Linked DNA regions of Salinivibrio kushneri. The protein of the gene in region 1 interacts with the protein of each later gene in a pairwise test. Links are inferred from orthologs where the notes say so. Each region holds a gene or a part of one and is shown on either strand. Other genes may lie near its edges. The genes, in order: N8M53_RS01980, ftsB and N8M53_RS04805.

The links.
Region 2: the proteins of N8M53_RS01980 (region 1) and ftsB interact in binary tests that used the Escherichia coli proteins (3 or more experiments, as listed by UniProt). The link is inferred for Salinivibrio kushneri from one-to-one orthologs.
Region 3: the proteins of N8M53_RS01980 (region 1) and N8M53_RS04805 interact in binary tests that used the Escherichia coli proteins (3 or more experiments, as listed by UniProt). The link is inferred for Salinivibrio kushneri from one-to-one orthologs.

The regions. Positions count from the first base shown.
Region 1 is NZ_CP114588.1:389,859-394,417, forward strand. What follows is about bases 1-2,853. They hold N8M53_RS01980 (cell division protein FtsQ/DivIB), read left to right. Parts: upstream 1-965; coding sequence 966-1,742; downstream 1,743-2,853. Other genes in these bases: murC (UDP-N-acetylmuramate--L-alanine ligase), read left to right, coding at 1-748; ftsA (cell division protein FtsA), read left to right, coding at 1,754-2,853. Outside these bases: more of ftsA, read left to right, coding at 2,854-3,010; cell division protein FtsZ, read left to right, coding at 3,044-4,219; lpxC (UDP-3-O-acyl-N-acetylglucosamine deacetylase), read left to right, coding at 4,337-4,559. UniProt on the Escherichia coli protein: Essential cell division protein. May link together the upstream cell division proteins, which are predominantly cytoplasmic, with the downstream cell division proteins, which are predominantly periplasmic. May control correct divisome assembly.
Region 2 is NZ_CP114588.1:535,719-540,155, reverse strand. What follows is about bases 650-3,380. They hold ftsB (cell division protein FtsB), read right to left. Parts: upstream 2,289-3,380; coding sequence 2,010-2,288; downstream 650-2,009. Other genes in these bases: eno (phosphopyruvate hydratase), read right to left, coding at 2,446-3,380; ispD (2-C-methyl-D-erythritol 4-phosphate cytidylyltransferase), read right to left, coding at 1,251-1,880; ispF (2-C-methyl-D-erythritol 2,4-cyclodiphosphate synthase), read right to left, coding at 772-1,254; truD (tRNA pseudouridine(13) synthase TruD), read right to left, coding at 650-775. Outside these bases: more of truD, read right to left, coding at 1-649; more of eno, read right to left, coding at 3,381-3,744; N8M53_RS02635 (CTP synthase), read right to left, coding at 3,821-4,437. UniProt on the Escherichia coli protein: Essential cell division protein. May link together the upstream cell division proteins, which are predominantly cytoplasmic, with the downstream cell division proteins, which are predominantly periplasmic.
Region 3 is NZ_CP114588.1:982,302-987,363, forward strand. What follows is about bases 1,231-4,586. They hold N8M53_RS04805 (DNA translocase FtsK), read left to right. Parts: upstream 1,231-1,620; coding sequence 1,621-4,386; downstream 4,387-4,586. Other genes in these bases: lrp (leucine-responsive transcriptional regulator Lrp), read left to right, coding at 1,231-1,384; lolA (outer membrane lipoprotein chaperone LolA), read left to right, coding at 4,403-4,586. Also shown: ald (alanine dehydrogenase), read right to left, coding at 1-723; more of lrp, read left to right, coding at 890-1,230; more of lolA, read left to right, coding at 4,587-5,032; N8M53_RS04815 (replication-associated recombination protein A), read left to right, coding at 5,050-5,062. UniProt on the Escherichia coli protein: Essential cell division protein that coordinates cell division and chromosome segregation. The N-terminus is involved in assembly of the cell-division machinery.

The DNA.
Region 1 (4,559 bases):
TGTGGTGCGTGAATTGATCCCCGCGATTGGGCGGCAAGTGATCACCTACGGGTTCTCGCACGATGCCGATGTATGTTTACATGATTACCATCAGCATGGGCAGTGCGGTGTGTTTAAAGTGACACGCCCTCATCGCCAAACGCTAACTATCCGTTTGAACACTCCTGGCCAACATAATGCGCTCAATGCGGCAGCAGCGATTGCGGTTGCAACCGAAGATGGTGTGGACGATGACGCAATCTTACGCGCCTTGGCCAATTTTGCTGGTACGGGTCGACGTTTCGATCAGCTCGGTGAGTTTGCGGTGGATGAGGGAACGGCCTTGCTGGTGGACGATTATGGTCATCACCCCAGTGAAGTGGACGTTACCATTAAAGCGGCGCGAGCAGGCTGGCAAGATCATCGTTTAGTGATGATTTTTCAGCCACACCGTTACAGCCGGACACGCGATCTTTATGATGACTTTGCCAATGTGTTGGAAAAAGTGGATGTGTTGCTGATGTTGGATGTGTACTCGGCGGGAGAAACGCCGATTGCAGGTGCTGACGGTAGAAGCTTATGTCGTAGCATTCGCGCGCGCGGTAAGCTGGATCCTATTTTTGTGCCTAATGCTGAGGCATTACCCTCTGCATTGGCCAACGTGCTGCAACCTAATGACTTGGTTTTAACACAAGGCGCGGGTGATATTGGTAAAGTGGCAAAAAATTTAGCGGCAAAGCAGCTAGACAAGGCTAAAATGGCGCAATAAATAGTAGCTGACGAGATAAAAATAGCGGTCAGTATCGGTTGTTGCGAGAACAAACATCGGTTTTTATCGTCTTTGTGGGAAAATGGCGCGCAATCGATCCCAGCTTAGTGATGAAAGTGCATCTTTGGGTTGGAGAGCGTCACGCAGGATCGCTATAATCATTCGGTTTTTTCGCTGTGAGTGTCAAGTCGCATCGACACAAGGCGATAAGATAGGTATGAGCATGGTCAATGCCCTGACACGCGTACAAACAGTGATAAAACTGGATCGGCAAAAAGGCGCGTCACTCGCGTTCCTGGTTGGGGTCATTACCCTAATGTTGCTGGGGATTGTCCGTGTGATTGATTGGATGAGTGATGAGCAGCAGCTCCCCTTGTCGCAACTGGTGATGGAAGGTGACCAAACACATGTCAGTGTTGATCAAGTTCGCCAAGCGGTGTTGTCAGGCGGCGAGCTAAAAAGCTTTATGCTGCAGGATGTGAATCGCATCCAAGCGAATATTGAGGCACTCCCGTGGGTGAAACAGGTTGCGGTAAGGAAACAGTGGCCCGATACCTTAAAGGTACATATTACTGAATACCAGGCTAGCGCGATTTGGAACGGGCAAAAATTGCTGACGCCAGCCGGGACGGTTTTCAATGGTGCCCCGCAAGATGTCGCCGATAAAAAGCTGGTGTCGTTACATGGCAATACCGGCACATCGGAAGAAGTCTTGCGAACGAGCCGAGAGCTCGAACGTAAATTACAGCGAATTGGCTTATCAATTCAGGCGTTATCACTGAACAAACGGCGCTCATGGCGCATTGTGACACGAGATGGCGTACGGATTGAGTTAGGGCGTAAAGCTCGACAAGAACGGCTGGCGCGACTGGTCAGTTTATACCCTCGGATAAAGGCGCAAGACAAAGCCATTGCTTATGTAGATTTGCGGTATGACACAGGGGCAGCGGTAGGCTGGAAAACAGAGGCAGACGACGCGAATAGCCAAAATTAAGAGATGGTTGAATGAATAAAACGACAGACAAGTCACTGATAGTTGGGCTCGATATCGGTACGTCCAAAGTGTCTACCTTGGTCAGTGAAGTGCTGCCAGATGGCACCATCAATGTGCTGGGTGTGGGCAGCAGCCCGTCGCGCGGTATGGATAAAGGTGGCGTGAACGACTTAGAGTCTGTGGTTAAATCTGTTCAGCGAGCGGTGAATGAAGCCGAGATGATGGCAGATTGCCAGATCAGCTCTGTCTATCTTTCTTTGTCAGGGAAGCATATTCACTGCCAAACTGAGAGAGGAATGGGGACAATATCGGACGAAGATGTTACCCAAGACGACATAGACAATGTGATTCATACCGCGAAGTCGGTCAAAATCAGTGATGAGCAGCGCGTGCTGCATGTGATCCCACAAGAATACAAAATTGATTATCAAGAAGGGATCAAAAATCCGCTCGGGTTATCCGGGGTAAGGATGGAAGCGAGTGTGCACCTCATCACATGTCACAATGACACCGCAAAAAATATTGAGAAAGCAGTCGAACGTTGTGGTCTTAGCGTTGATCAACTGATTTTCTCCGGGCTTTCAGCAAGCCATGCCGTGATCACACCGGATGAGCGAGAGTTGGGTGTCTGTGTCGTCGATATCGGTGGCGGCACCATGGACCTTGCTGTATGGACAGGAGGCGCCCTCCGCCATGCCGAGGTGATCCCTTATGCGGGCAATGTGATTACAAGTGATATCGCGTATGCCTTTGGCACACCGCTGGCCGATGCAGAAGACATTAAAGTGAAATATGGCTGTGCATTGAGTGAGCTGGTGAACAAGGACGCCAAAGTCAATGTCCCAAGTGTGGGAGGACGCCCATCAAGGACATTGCAGCGACAAACCTTGTCAGAGGTGATTGAGCCGCGTTGCTCAGAGCTCCTAGGATTGGTGAACCAAAAGCTGGTCGCTATCCAAGAGAAGTTGCGTAGCGATGGTGTTAAACATCAAATGGCAGCGGGGATTGTGCTCACTGGGGGTGCATCACAAATGCACGGCTTGGTTGAATGCGCAGAACGTGTTTTCCAAAACCAGGTGAGAGTGGGACAACCGGTGAATGTCACAGGATTGACCGACTACGTGCAAGCGCCTTGTTATGCAACCGCGGTTGGGCTTTTACACTACGGCAAAGAAAGCTTGCTGACAGAAACGAGTGAACCAGAACAAAAGCGGGCTGTGGCTAGCTGGATTAATAAGCTGAGTAGCTGGTTTAAGAAAGAATTTTAACCCTGATGCGAACAGGAAGGACGGAGAGAACTCATGTTTGAACCGATGATGGAAATGTCTGACGATGCGGTGATTAAGGTCGTCGGCATTGGCGGTGGCGGTGGTAACGCCGTTGAGCATATGGTGCGTGAGTCAATCGAAGGGGTTGACTTCATTAGCATTAACACGGATGCCCAAGCACTACGTAAAAGCAGCGTAGGTACGGTCATTCAAATTGGTGGTGACATCACTAAAGGCCTAGGTGCGGGGGCAAACCCACAAGTAGGCCGAGATTCTGCCCTTGAAGATCGCGATGCGATTAAAGCTGAGCTCGAAGGTGCCGATATGGTATTTATCGCAGCCGGAATGGGCGGTGGTACAGGGACAGGCGGCGCGCCGGTCATCGCGGAAATCGCGAAAGAGATGGGCATTCTGACCGTTGCTGTAGTGACCAAACCATTCAGCTTTGAAGGTAAGAAGCGATTAGCCTTTGCAGAGCAGGGTATCGAAGAGCTGTCAAAAAATGTTGACTCGCTGATCACGATCCCGAACGAAAAACTGCTCAAGGTGTTAGGTCGCGGGATCACCTTGCTCGATGCCTTTGCCAAAGCAAATGATGTGCTACGTAATGCTGTGCAAGGGATTGCTGAGTTGATCACTCGCCCAGGCCACATCAACGTCGACTTTGCTGACGTACGCACTGTGATGTCAGAAATGGGACACGCAATGATGGGTAGCGGCGTGGCAACCGGTGAAGACCGTGCCGAAGAAGCAGCAGAAATGGCGATTTCTAGCCCGCTTCTTGAAGATATCGATCTTGCTGGCGCGCGTGGTGTGCTGGTGAACATTACCGCAGGCTTTGATATGCGTCTTGATGAGTTTGAGACCGTGGGTAATACCGTCAAAGCGTTTGCATCAGACAATGCAACAGTGGTGATCGGTACATCGATGGATCCAGAGATGAGCGATGAGCTGCGTGTGACTGTGGTGGCAACCGGGATTGGTAATGAGCGCAAGCCAGATATCACCTTGGTCACCAATTCACAGTCTGGGCAAGCACAGGCAGAGCCGAAAAAGGCACAGCCTTTGCAAGAGAAACCACAGGCGGCAAGTGCAAACCCTGCGGCGAAAGAGCAGCCTGCTGCTGCATCATCGAATGCAGCACCAAAATCGCAGACCGAGCATGATTATCTCGATATTCCTGCGTTTTTGCGTAAACAAGCTGACTAATCGCAATTGCTTGGTTTGTAGCCAGTGATGTGCTACCATCACGCTCCCCTTGTCTAAGGTGACAGGGTAATGAGTGACGCAGAGCACACTTTTTTGAGAAAAAGTTGAGATAAGCCGATGATTAGACAGCGAACATTGAAAAGTATGGTCCAAACGACTGGTGTGGGTCTCCACTCTGGGCGTAAGGTTACGCTTACTCTGCGTCCGGCTCCTGCCAATACCGGTGTGATTTACCGTCGCACAGACATGGAGCCGCCGGTAGATTTTCCGGCTAACCCTGAGGATGTGCGCGACACCATGTTGTGCACCGCCTTAGTCAATGACGCGGGTGTTCGCATCT
Region 2 (4,437 bases), 150 kb from region 1 along the record:
GCGCATTGTCACCAGTTAAGGGACCGGTAATGCCAGAATGATAACTGCCCTCTTGCTCAACCAGATGCGGTTGCTGTTGTTCATCAAAGCACAAGTCGCCAATCAGGGTAGAAGCAAAGACACCCGCTTCTATCCGTGCAGACACCACCTGATTAAACAGCAGCGATCGCGCCGCCGATAGGTAAAAGCTACGCTTGCTCTTGTCACGGACTTTTTTCTCGCCACGCCCCCAGGCACGCGCCATCTCAACATTGTTGCCATCACGCCCAAAGCGCTGTGCACCAAAATAATTAGGTACGCCCTGCTTTGCGATGGCCTCTAGCCGCGGCAGCAAACCCTGTGGTGAGTCAAGATCGCGAATACACAATGTAAATTGATTGCCGGTCAGATCGCCGGGACGCAACTTATGCTGATGGCGGGCTGTCCCTTCAATACTCACGACGCCTGGGTGATTTTGGACAAACGCGGTTAAATCCGGATCCGCTTTACCTGGCAGGTGAACACTGAACCATTGCTCAGTGACAGCGTGGCGGTCTTTTAGCCCAGCCCAGCTCACTTGTCGTGAGGTAACACCACAGGCTTTTGCCAACTCATTGGCCACGTACTTAGTGTTTTCTCCGCGCTTTTTTATCCGCACCAAAAAGTGCTCTCCTTGGCCTGAAGGGGTAAAGCCAAGTACCTCTGAGACAATAAAATCGTCCGGTGACGCTTTCAAGGTGCCAGACTGGGTCGGTTGACCATGTAAATATGCCAAGGGCGCGAGTAAGTCCGTCATACAGCCTCTTTGTTTAATAGCACCACAGCCTCACAAGCAATGCCCTCTTTTCGTCCGGTAAAACCGAGACGCTCTGAGGTGGTTGCTTTGACGTTGACTGCATCGATTGTCACGCACAAATCGCTGGCAATGGCTTCACGCATTGCGTCGATATGTGGACCCATTTTCGGCGCTTGGGCGATAATAGTAATGTCAGCATTACCAAGCCGGTAGCCTTTGCGCCGTACTTTGCTGTATACATCGCGAAGAAGCATGCGGCTGTCAGCCCCTTCCCATTCGTCACTGGTATCGGGAAAGTGCTGGCCGATATCGCCTGCTGCAATCGCGCCTAACAGGGCATCACACAAGGCATGAAGCGCGACGTCACCGTCTGAGTGCGCGACCAAACCTTGTTCATAAGGCACGCTAACCCCGCCGATGATAACAGGGCCGTCTCCGCCAAATTTGTGTACATCAAACCCATGTCCAATTCGAATCATGATTTGCCTTCTTGTTGTGAAAGGTAAAACTCGGCCAGCCACTTATCCTCGGGGTGAGTGACTTTAATGTTGCTGGCACTGGCAGGGACCAACACCGGCTTCCCCCCGAGCGCTTCAACGGCAGACGCCTCATCCGTCACTTGCTCACCGGCCTTCGCGAGGGCGTTTGTAAGCAGGTGGGTTAGAAACATTTGCGGGGTTAATGCATGCCAAAGTGCCTCTCGCTCCACCGTATGGGCCACCTGTCCTCGCACGTCCGCACGCTTCATGGTGTCTCGAACAGGCGCGGCGAGCAAAGCGCCATCTGGGTGAGACTGTGCCTGTTCAATCAAGGCATCAATATCAGCATGCGACACACAAGGACGCGCGGCATCATGCACCATTACCCACTGTGTGTTGACCACCTTTAGCCCAGCTTGCACAGACGCAGCGCGGGTCGCCCCTCCCACGACAACATGGACATTCGGACGCTCACTCAAGTTTGTTTGCGCAAAGTAACTATCGTCAGCACCAATGGCGATGATCACATCAGTAATGGCAGGATGAGAGAGTAACCGCTCAACCGTATGCTCAATCAACATTTTGCCGGCTAAAGAGAGGTATTGCTTCGGGCAGCTAGCTTGCATCCTGCTTCCAACACCTGCGGCTGGTACCACGGCACTTATTCCGGGCTGTAAAGCAGTGTTGGGCTGCAAAGGAGATTGTTCGACCACAAGTTATCTTCTTTGGTTGTACCGCCAGTCAACGGCTGACAGTTACTGGGATTTATCGACTAATCGGAAAAATGTCTCGTCCGGCTTTATCATGCCCAGCTCATTGCGTGCGCGCTCTTCAATCGCTTCTTGCCCACGCTTCAAATCCGCAATTTCTGCGTACATTTGCTGGTTACGCTTAACGAGTTTTTGGTTGGCTTGTTGCTGTACGGCGACATTGGCTTCAATTTGCCAATAGTCTGTCACGCCATTTTTACCCAGCCACAGTTCGTACTGCAGCCACACCAGCGTGAGAAACAGTGCAACCGATAGCAGCCTCATACCTGTACTCCTTCCAATATCGGCTCAAGGTATTCAAACCCTGATAAACTAACCGCATAGGCTAGCGGATCCGCTGGCTGGTGTCATGGTTTTCCTCAATGAAAAAAGCCGCCCCGTTAGACGGGACGGCTTGGTCAAAAAGGTGCTTAAGTGCCGATTATTGGCCTTTCACTTCTTTTAAACCGTTGAACGGTGCTTTTTCGCCCAACGCATCTTCGATGCGGATGAGCTGGTTGTACTTCGCAACACGGTCAGAACGGCTCATTGAACCGGTTTTGATTTGACCTGCAGCTGTACCTACCGCCAAGTCAGCAATGGTTGCGTCTTCGGTTTCACCTGAACGGTGAGAAATCACGGCAGTGTAACCAGCATCTTTCGCCATCTTGATCGCCGCCAAGGTTTCGGTCAGAGAACCGATTTGGTTAAATTTGATCAAGATAGAGTTCGCGACACCTTTGTCGATACCTTCTTTTAGGATCTTGGTGTTAGTTACGAACAGGTCATCACCGACTAGCTGTAGCTTGTCACCCAGCAGCTCAGTTTGGTGCTTAAAGCCGTCCCAGTCAGACTCGTCCAGGCCGTCTTCAATAGACACGATTGGGTACTCTTCAGCCAGTTTCGCCAAGTAGTGGTTAAACTCTTCTGACGAGAAGGTTTTACCTTCACCCTTCATGTTGTAGATGCCTTGCTCTTTGTCATAGAACTCAGACGCCGCACAGTCCATCGCGAGGGTGATATCTTTGCCCAGCTCGTAGCCTGCTTGCTCAACCGCTTCTTTAATTGCAGCAAGTGCCGCAGCGTTTGACTCTAGGTTTGGCGCAAAACCACCTTCGTCACCTACCGCAGTGCTTAGGCCTTTGGCTTTCAGTACTTTTGCTAGGTTATGGAATACTTCCGCGCCGATGCGCAGTGCTTCTTTCAGGGTTTTCGCACCCACAGGCTGGATCATGAACTCTTGGATATCAACGTTGTTATCCGCGTGCTCACCACCGTTCAGGATGTTCATCATTGGCAGAGGCATTGAGAACTGACCAGCAGTGCCGTTTAGTTCAGCAATGTGCTCAAACAAAGGCATGCCTTTCGCAGCCGCAGCCGCTTTCGCGTTGGCCAGAGACACCGCGAGGATAGCGTTGGCACCAAACTTAGATTTGTTATCGGTACCGTCGAGATCGATCATCACTTGGTCGATATCGGCTTGGGCTTTCGCGTCTTTACCTTGTAGGGCTTCTGCGATTGGGCCGTTAACCGCTTCAATCGCTTTTAGAACGCCTTTACCCATGAAACGTGACTTGTCACCATCACGCAGTTCTAGCGCTTCGCGAGAACCCGTTGATGCACCTGAAGGTGCTGCCGCCATACCGACAAAGCCACCTTCTAGGTGTACTTCAGCTTCAACGGTTGGGTTACCGCGTGAATCGATGATTTCACGGCCTAGAACTTTAACGATCTTAGACATTGTGATTCCTCTCGTCTGTCATTGTTTTTAAAAATAAAAGCGGCTGCCTAGGTTCAGGCGACCGCTCGAATCTCGTTTATAGCTCACCGCGCTGTTTTTTGCCTGCTGCCGCAACAAACCCGGCAAACAATGGGTGGCCATCACGTGGTGTCGACGTGAACTCTGGGTGGAACTGGCACGCAACAAACCATGGGTGCTCAGGATTCTCGATGATCTCCACCAGCTTTTTATCTGCAGAAAGGCCTGAGATTGAAAGCCCCGCTTTTTCTAGCTGCGGACGCAATAAATTGTTCACTTCATAACGGTGGCGATGGCGCTCGTGGATCTGCGTGTTGCCATAAAGCTGATGCGCTTTAGAGCCTTCGGCAAGGTGGCAAAGTTGAGCACCAAGGCGCATGGTACCGCCCAGGTCAGAGGTTTCACTGCGCTCTTCGACTTTGCCTTCTTCATCGACCCACTCAGTGATCAGTCCCACCACCGGGTATTTACTCTCTTTGTTAAATTCGGTCGAATTTGCCCCTTCCATACCCGCGACATTACGCGCGTATTCAATCAGAGCGACTTGCATACCGAGGCAGATACCCAAGTAAGGAAGTTTGTTTTCACGGGCATACTGTGCTGCCAAGATTTTGCCTTCCACGCCTCGGTCACCAAACCCGCCTGGTACCAAGATAGCATCCAAGCCTTGCAGCA
Region 3 (5,062 bases), 590 kb from region 1 along the record:
GATGAGTACTGCGCCCACGACCAGGTCTGCGTTCAGCACGTGCTGCTCCAGGGTCTCCTCGGTGGAGTACACCACTTTGGCGCGCCCTTGGAACTCTTCATCGAGGCGACGTAGGGTGTCGACATTTTTGTCGAGAATAGTCACGTCCGCGCGTAGGCCAACCGCCATACGTGCAGCGTTAGAGCCAACTACGCCACCGCCTAATACCACGATTTTCGCAGGCTCAACACCGGGCACACCGCTGAGCAGCATGCCTGAACCACCATGTGATTTCTCAAGCGCTTGTGCACCTGCTTGAATAGACATACGACCGGCAACCTCAGACATAGGCGCAAGTAGTGGCAATCGACCTTTAGAATCTGTTACCGTTTCGTAGGCAATACAGATGGCTTTACTTTTAATTAAGTCTTCTGTTTGCGGAAAATCTGGTGCAAGATGCAAATAGGTGAACAAAATCTGTCCTTCACGGAGCATCGCACGCTCAACGGCTTGTGGCTCTTTTACCTTGACGATCATTTCTGCTTTAGCAAAGACGTCAGCAGCAGTGGGAAGGATAGACGCGCCGGCGGCTTTATAGTCGTCGTCAGAGAAACCAATACCATTACCTGCGTTGGTCTCGATGTAGACAGAGTGGCCGTGAGAAATGAGCTCGCGAACACTCGCGGGTACCATACCAACGCGGTACTCATGGTTTTTGATTTCTTTTGGAACGCCAATGATCATGCTGTCACCTCTTGTTTATTCAGTGTTATCGGCTGGCTTGTTATTGATATTGTCAATTTTCAGGCTAGTATAAAGGCAATAAACCAGCATTTGATGCTGAAAATCATTTAGATGTTATTTAATTTGGTATATCTTTTTGCAAGGAAGTAACAAGGTGGAATAAAAAATGGTAGATACCAAAAAAAAGCCCTCCAAGGAATTGGACCGCATTGACCGCAACATCCTGAACGAGCTCCAAAAGGATGGGCGAGTCTCTAACGTTGAGTTATCAAAACGTGTTGGTCTTTCTCCTACCCCCTGTCTAGAACGTGTACGACGTCTTGAGCGTCAAGGTTATATCCTTGGCTATACAGCACTGCTTAACCCCCAGTATTTGGATGCATCACTGCTAGTGTTTGTCGAAATCACACTCAACCGCGGTGCGCCTGATGTGTTCGAGCAATTTAACAAAGCCGTGCAAACGCTTGAGGACATTCAAGAGTGCTCGTTAGTGTCAGGGGATTTTGATTACCTGCTTAAAACACGAGTAGCGGATATGTCGGCATATCGCAAGTTATTGGGTGAAACTTTGCTGCGTTTGCCTGGTGTGAATGACACTCGCACCTACGTGGTAATGGAAGAGGTCAAGCAGAGCAATCATCTGGTTATTCATACGCGATAGTCAGTGAGTTAAATGGGTGGTGCGGGGCAACTCCTATCAGAACGCAAGCCGAGCATTGTGCTCGGCTTATTTTTTGCTCGGATCACTGAGGATTGTGTGATATCTCGGTAAAGATTTATCGTAAACAGGCATCATGCCTGCTCTCATGGCATGAATGTGGTAAAGTCAGGACAATATGAGCAAGCCTCAAGATAGGATGAGGAATGCGGTTCAAGAACGGTATTAAACAGGTGATGATGGAGTTTTCTTTACGTCGGGAGCCCAAAGCAGCTCGTTCCAAAGTGCGTTTAGATGGTGTTCAGCGATTAAAAGAGTGTGGGTTTATCTTGGTGCTCGCGGCTGCCGTGTTTGCTATGGTGGCTTTATTGTCTTTTAATCCAGCCGACCCGTCTTGGTCGCAAACTGCTTGGCATGGTGATGTGCACAATGCCGCAGGCGCCATGGGCGCTTGGCTCGCCGATAGTCTTTTCTTCTCGTTTGGCATCTTAGCGTATCCGCTGCCGCCAGCGGTGATCCTCGGTGGTTGGGTATTTTTACGTCGCCGTGGTGACGACGAACCCATTAATTACACCATTATCGGTGCGCGCATATTAGGACTGTTCATCCTGTTTTTAACCAGCTGCTCGTTGGCCGATTTGAATTTTGACGATTTTTGGCATTTTTCCTCTGGTGGCGTGATGGGGGATGTCACCAACAGTTTGGCGCTGCCGCTATTTAATGTATTAGGCACGACCTTGATGATGCTGTTTGGCTGGGCGGCCGGTTTTACTCTCTTTACAGGGATCTCTTGGTTGACCATTGTTGATAACCTCGGCGCCATGACACTAAAAGGCGTCACCTGGACGGTGAATCGGATTCGCGGTGACGCACCCACCGAGCTAGGCATGCCAGACTCCGACACACACACCGCAGCCAATACATCTGAGCCGATGGAGCTCAGTGATTTACGTCGCTTGACACCGTCAGCGCCGGAGAAGGCGGAGAGTTCCGCCAACGATGAGCAGGCACAGAACAAGGCCGCGTCGCCTATTATCTTTGGTGGACAAGCGCGTTCGGCAACAGACTCGGATGTTGCCGACGATCAGGGCGCTACCGATAGCGATGATGCGCACCCCGAGGAACCGTCATTGGGGCAGTGGCACCTTGCTATCGAGCAGGAGGAGGAGCATGAAGAAGCTGCGCCTGTATCGTCTTCGCGCGTTGAGGTGGATACGCCACATCTTGATACTGGAACTGCTCCCTCCATTGAAACGGGCGAAGAGCCACCATCTGATGATCTGCACAGTGCACCAATCGCACCGAGCCAGCATCACGTCGACACAACCTATGGCAATCAAGATGGGCTGTCCGAGCTTGAGCGTGCAGAACAAGCGAGCAGTGGCGCGGATGAGGATGACGACCCCTTCCAAGAAACCATTCGCCAAGCGCAAAAAAATCAGCAGCAGGCAGCTGGACTGGATCACCCGTTCTTAGTCAAAGATGAGCCGGATTTACCCACACCGAAAGAACCTTTCCCGACCCTCGATCTGCTTGACCCCGCTCGCCACACCGCAGAGCAGGCGACGCGTGAAGAGCTCGAGAAGATTGCTCGCCTGGTCGAAGCACGACTGGAAGACTTTAAAGTCCAGGCGCGCGTGGTTGGCGTGTATCCAGGCCCAGTGATCACCCGTTTTGAGCTCGACTTGGCCCCTGGGGTCAAAGTCTCGCGCATTTCTGGCTTATCCAAAGACTTGGCGCGTGCTTTGTCGACCACGGCAGTGCGTGTGGTCGAAGTGATCCCAGGTAAACCCTATATTGGTCTTGAGCTCCCCAATGAGCACCGAGAAACGGTGTTTATGTCCGAAGTGATCGGTAGCGAGCGGTTTAAGAACAGCCACTCGCCTATTTCGGTGGTGCTGGGGAATGATATCGCGGGTGAAGCGATTATTACCGATTTGGGTAAGGCGCCACACATGCTGGTGGCGGGTACCACAGGCTCGGGTAAATCGGTGGGTGTGAACGTCATGTTGGTGAGCATGCTGTATAAAGCTTCACCGGAAGATGTGCGCTTTATTATGATAGATCCGAAAATGCTCGAGCTCTCGGTGTATGAGGGGATCCCACACCTGTTAACCGAGGTGGTGACTGACATGAAAGATGCGGGCAATGCCCTGCGTTGGTGTGTTGGCGAGATGGAACGTCGTTACAAGTTGATGTCGGCGCTAGGGGTGCGAAATTTAAAAGGCTTTAACGAGAAAGTAAAAGCCGCAGAAGCGGCGAATAATCCCATTCCCGATCCGCTTTGGAAGCCAGGTGACTCGATGGATGAGTCAGCGCCTAAGCTGGAAAAGCTGCCTTATATTGTGGTGGTCGTGGATGAATTCTCCGATCTGATGATGGTGGTGGGCAAAAAAGTGGAAGAGTTGATTGCGCGTCTGGCGCAAAAGGCTCGAGCCGCAGGTATTCATCTAGTGCTTGCCACCCAGCGTCCATCAGTGGATGTGATCACAGGCTTAATCAAAGCCAACATTCCAACGCGGATGGCGTTTACGGTGTCTACCAAGACAGATTCACGCACTATCCTCGACCAAGGTGGCGCAGAGTCGTTATTGGGGATGGGTGATATGCTCTTTATGCCTAATGGCTCCAACCATCCGATTCGTGTTCATGGTGCTTTTGTCAGTGATGAAGAGGTGCATCGCGTGGTAAACAATTGGAAAGCGCGTGGTAAGCCTCAGTACCTAGACGAAATAACCAAAGGGGATCAAGGCTCCGATAGCTTGTTGCCGGGTGAAGCGCCCTCAGGCGGAGATGGGGAAGAGCTGGACCAGCTTTTTGACCAAGTGGTTGAATTTGTCACCGAAAGCCGTCGAGGGTCTGTTTCTGGCGTACAGCGCCGATTCAAAATTGGCTACAACCGAGCGGCGCGGATCGTGGAACAACTGGAAGCACACGGTGTCGTAAGCTCACCAGGCCATAACGGTAATCGCGAAGTCATCGCGCCACCGCCACCCAAAGATTGATCGAATGGAAGGTTTCATGACTCGATTCTCTGCTATCCGCCACCTAATGGTGGTGCTGTCTCTACTTTTTGCATTGTCGGTGCAGGCGAAAACGCAGGCGCAACAACACCTGATGGAACGGTTGAGTCAGGTTGACGCGTTCAGTGCGCAGTTTTCCCAAACAGTGCAAAGCCCGGAAGGAGAGGTGATTCATCAAGCAAAAGGGCGGTTGGCGATTCAGCGGCCAAACTTGTTTAACTGGACCACGACCTCTCCCGACGAAACCATCATGATTTCTGATGGCGATACGCTTTGGTACTACAGCCCATTTGTTGAGCAAGTGACCGCGATGTGGTTGGAGGATGCGACGGCACAAACGCCGTTTGTATTGCTGACACGCAATCAGCCCAGTGATTGGCAGGCGTATCGAATCACCCAAGAGGCTGATACCTTTACCTTAACGCCAAAAACCACAGGCACGATTGGCGAATTTGAAGTCACGGTGAAACCGGATGGTACCTTGACCGGCTTTACCGTGGTTGAGCAAGATGGGCAACAGAGCCAGTTCTCGCTGAGTCAATTTAGCCGACAAGCACCGGCGTCAGACCTGTTTTCGTTTACGCCACCAGACTCAGTGATGGTCGACGATCAGCGCCAACCAAGATAATTGCCTCGGAGGTGACTGTGTCGACCTTAC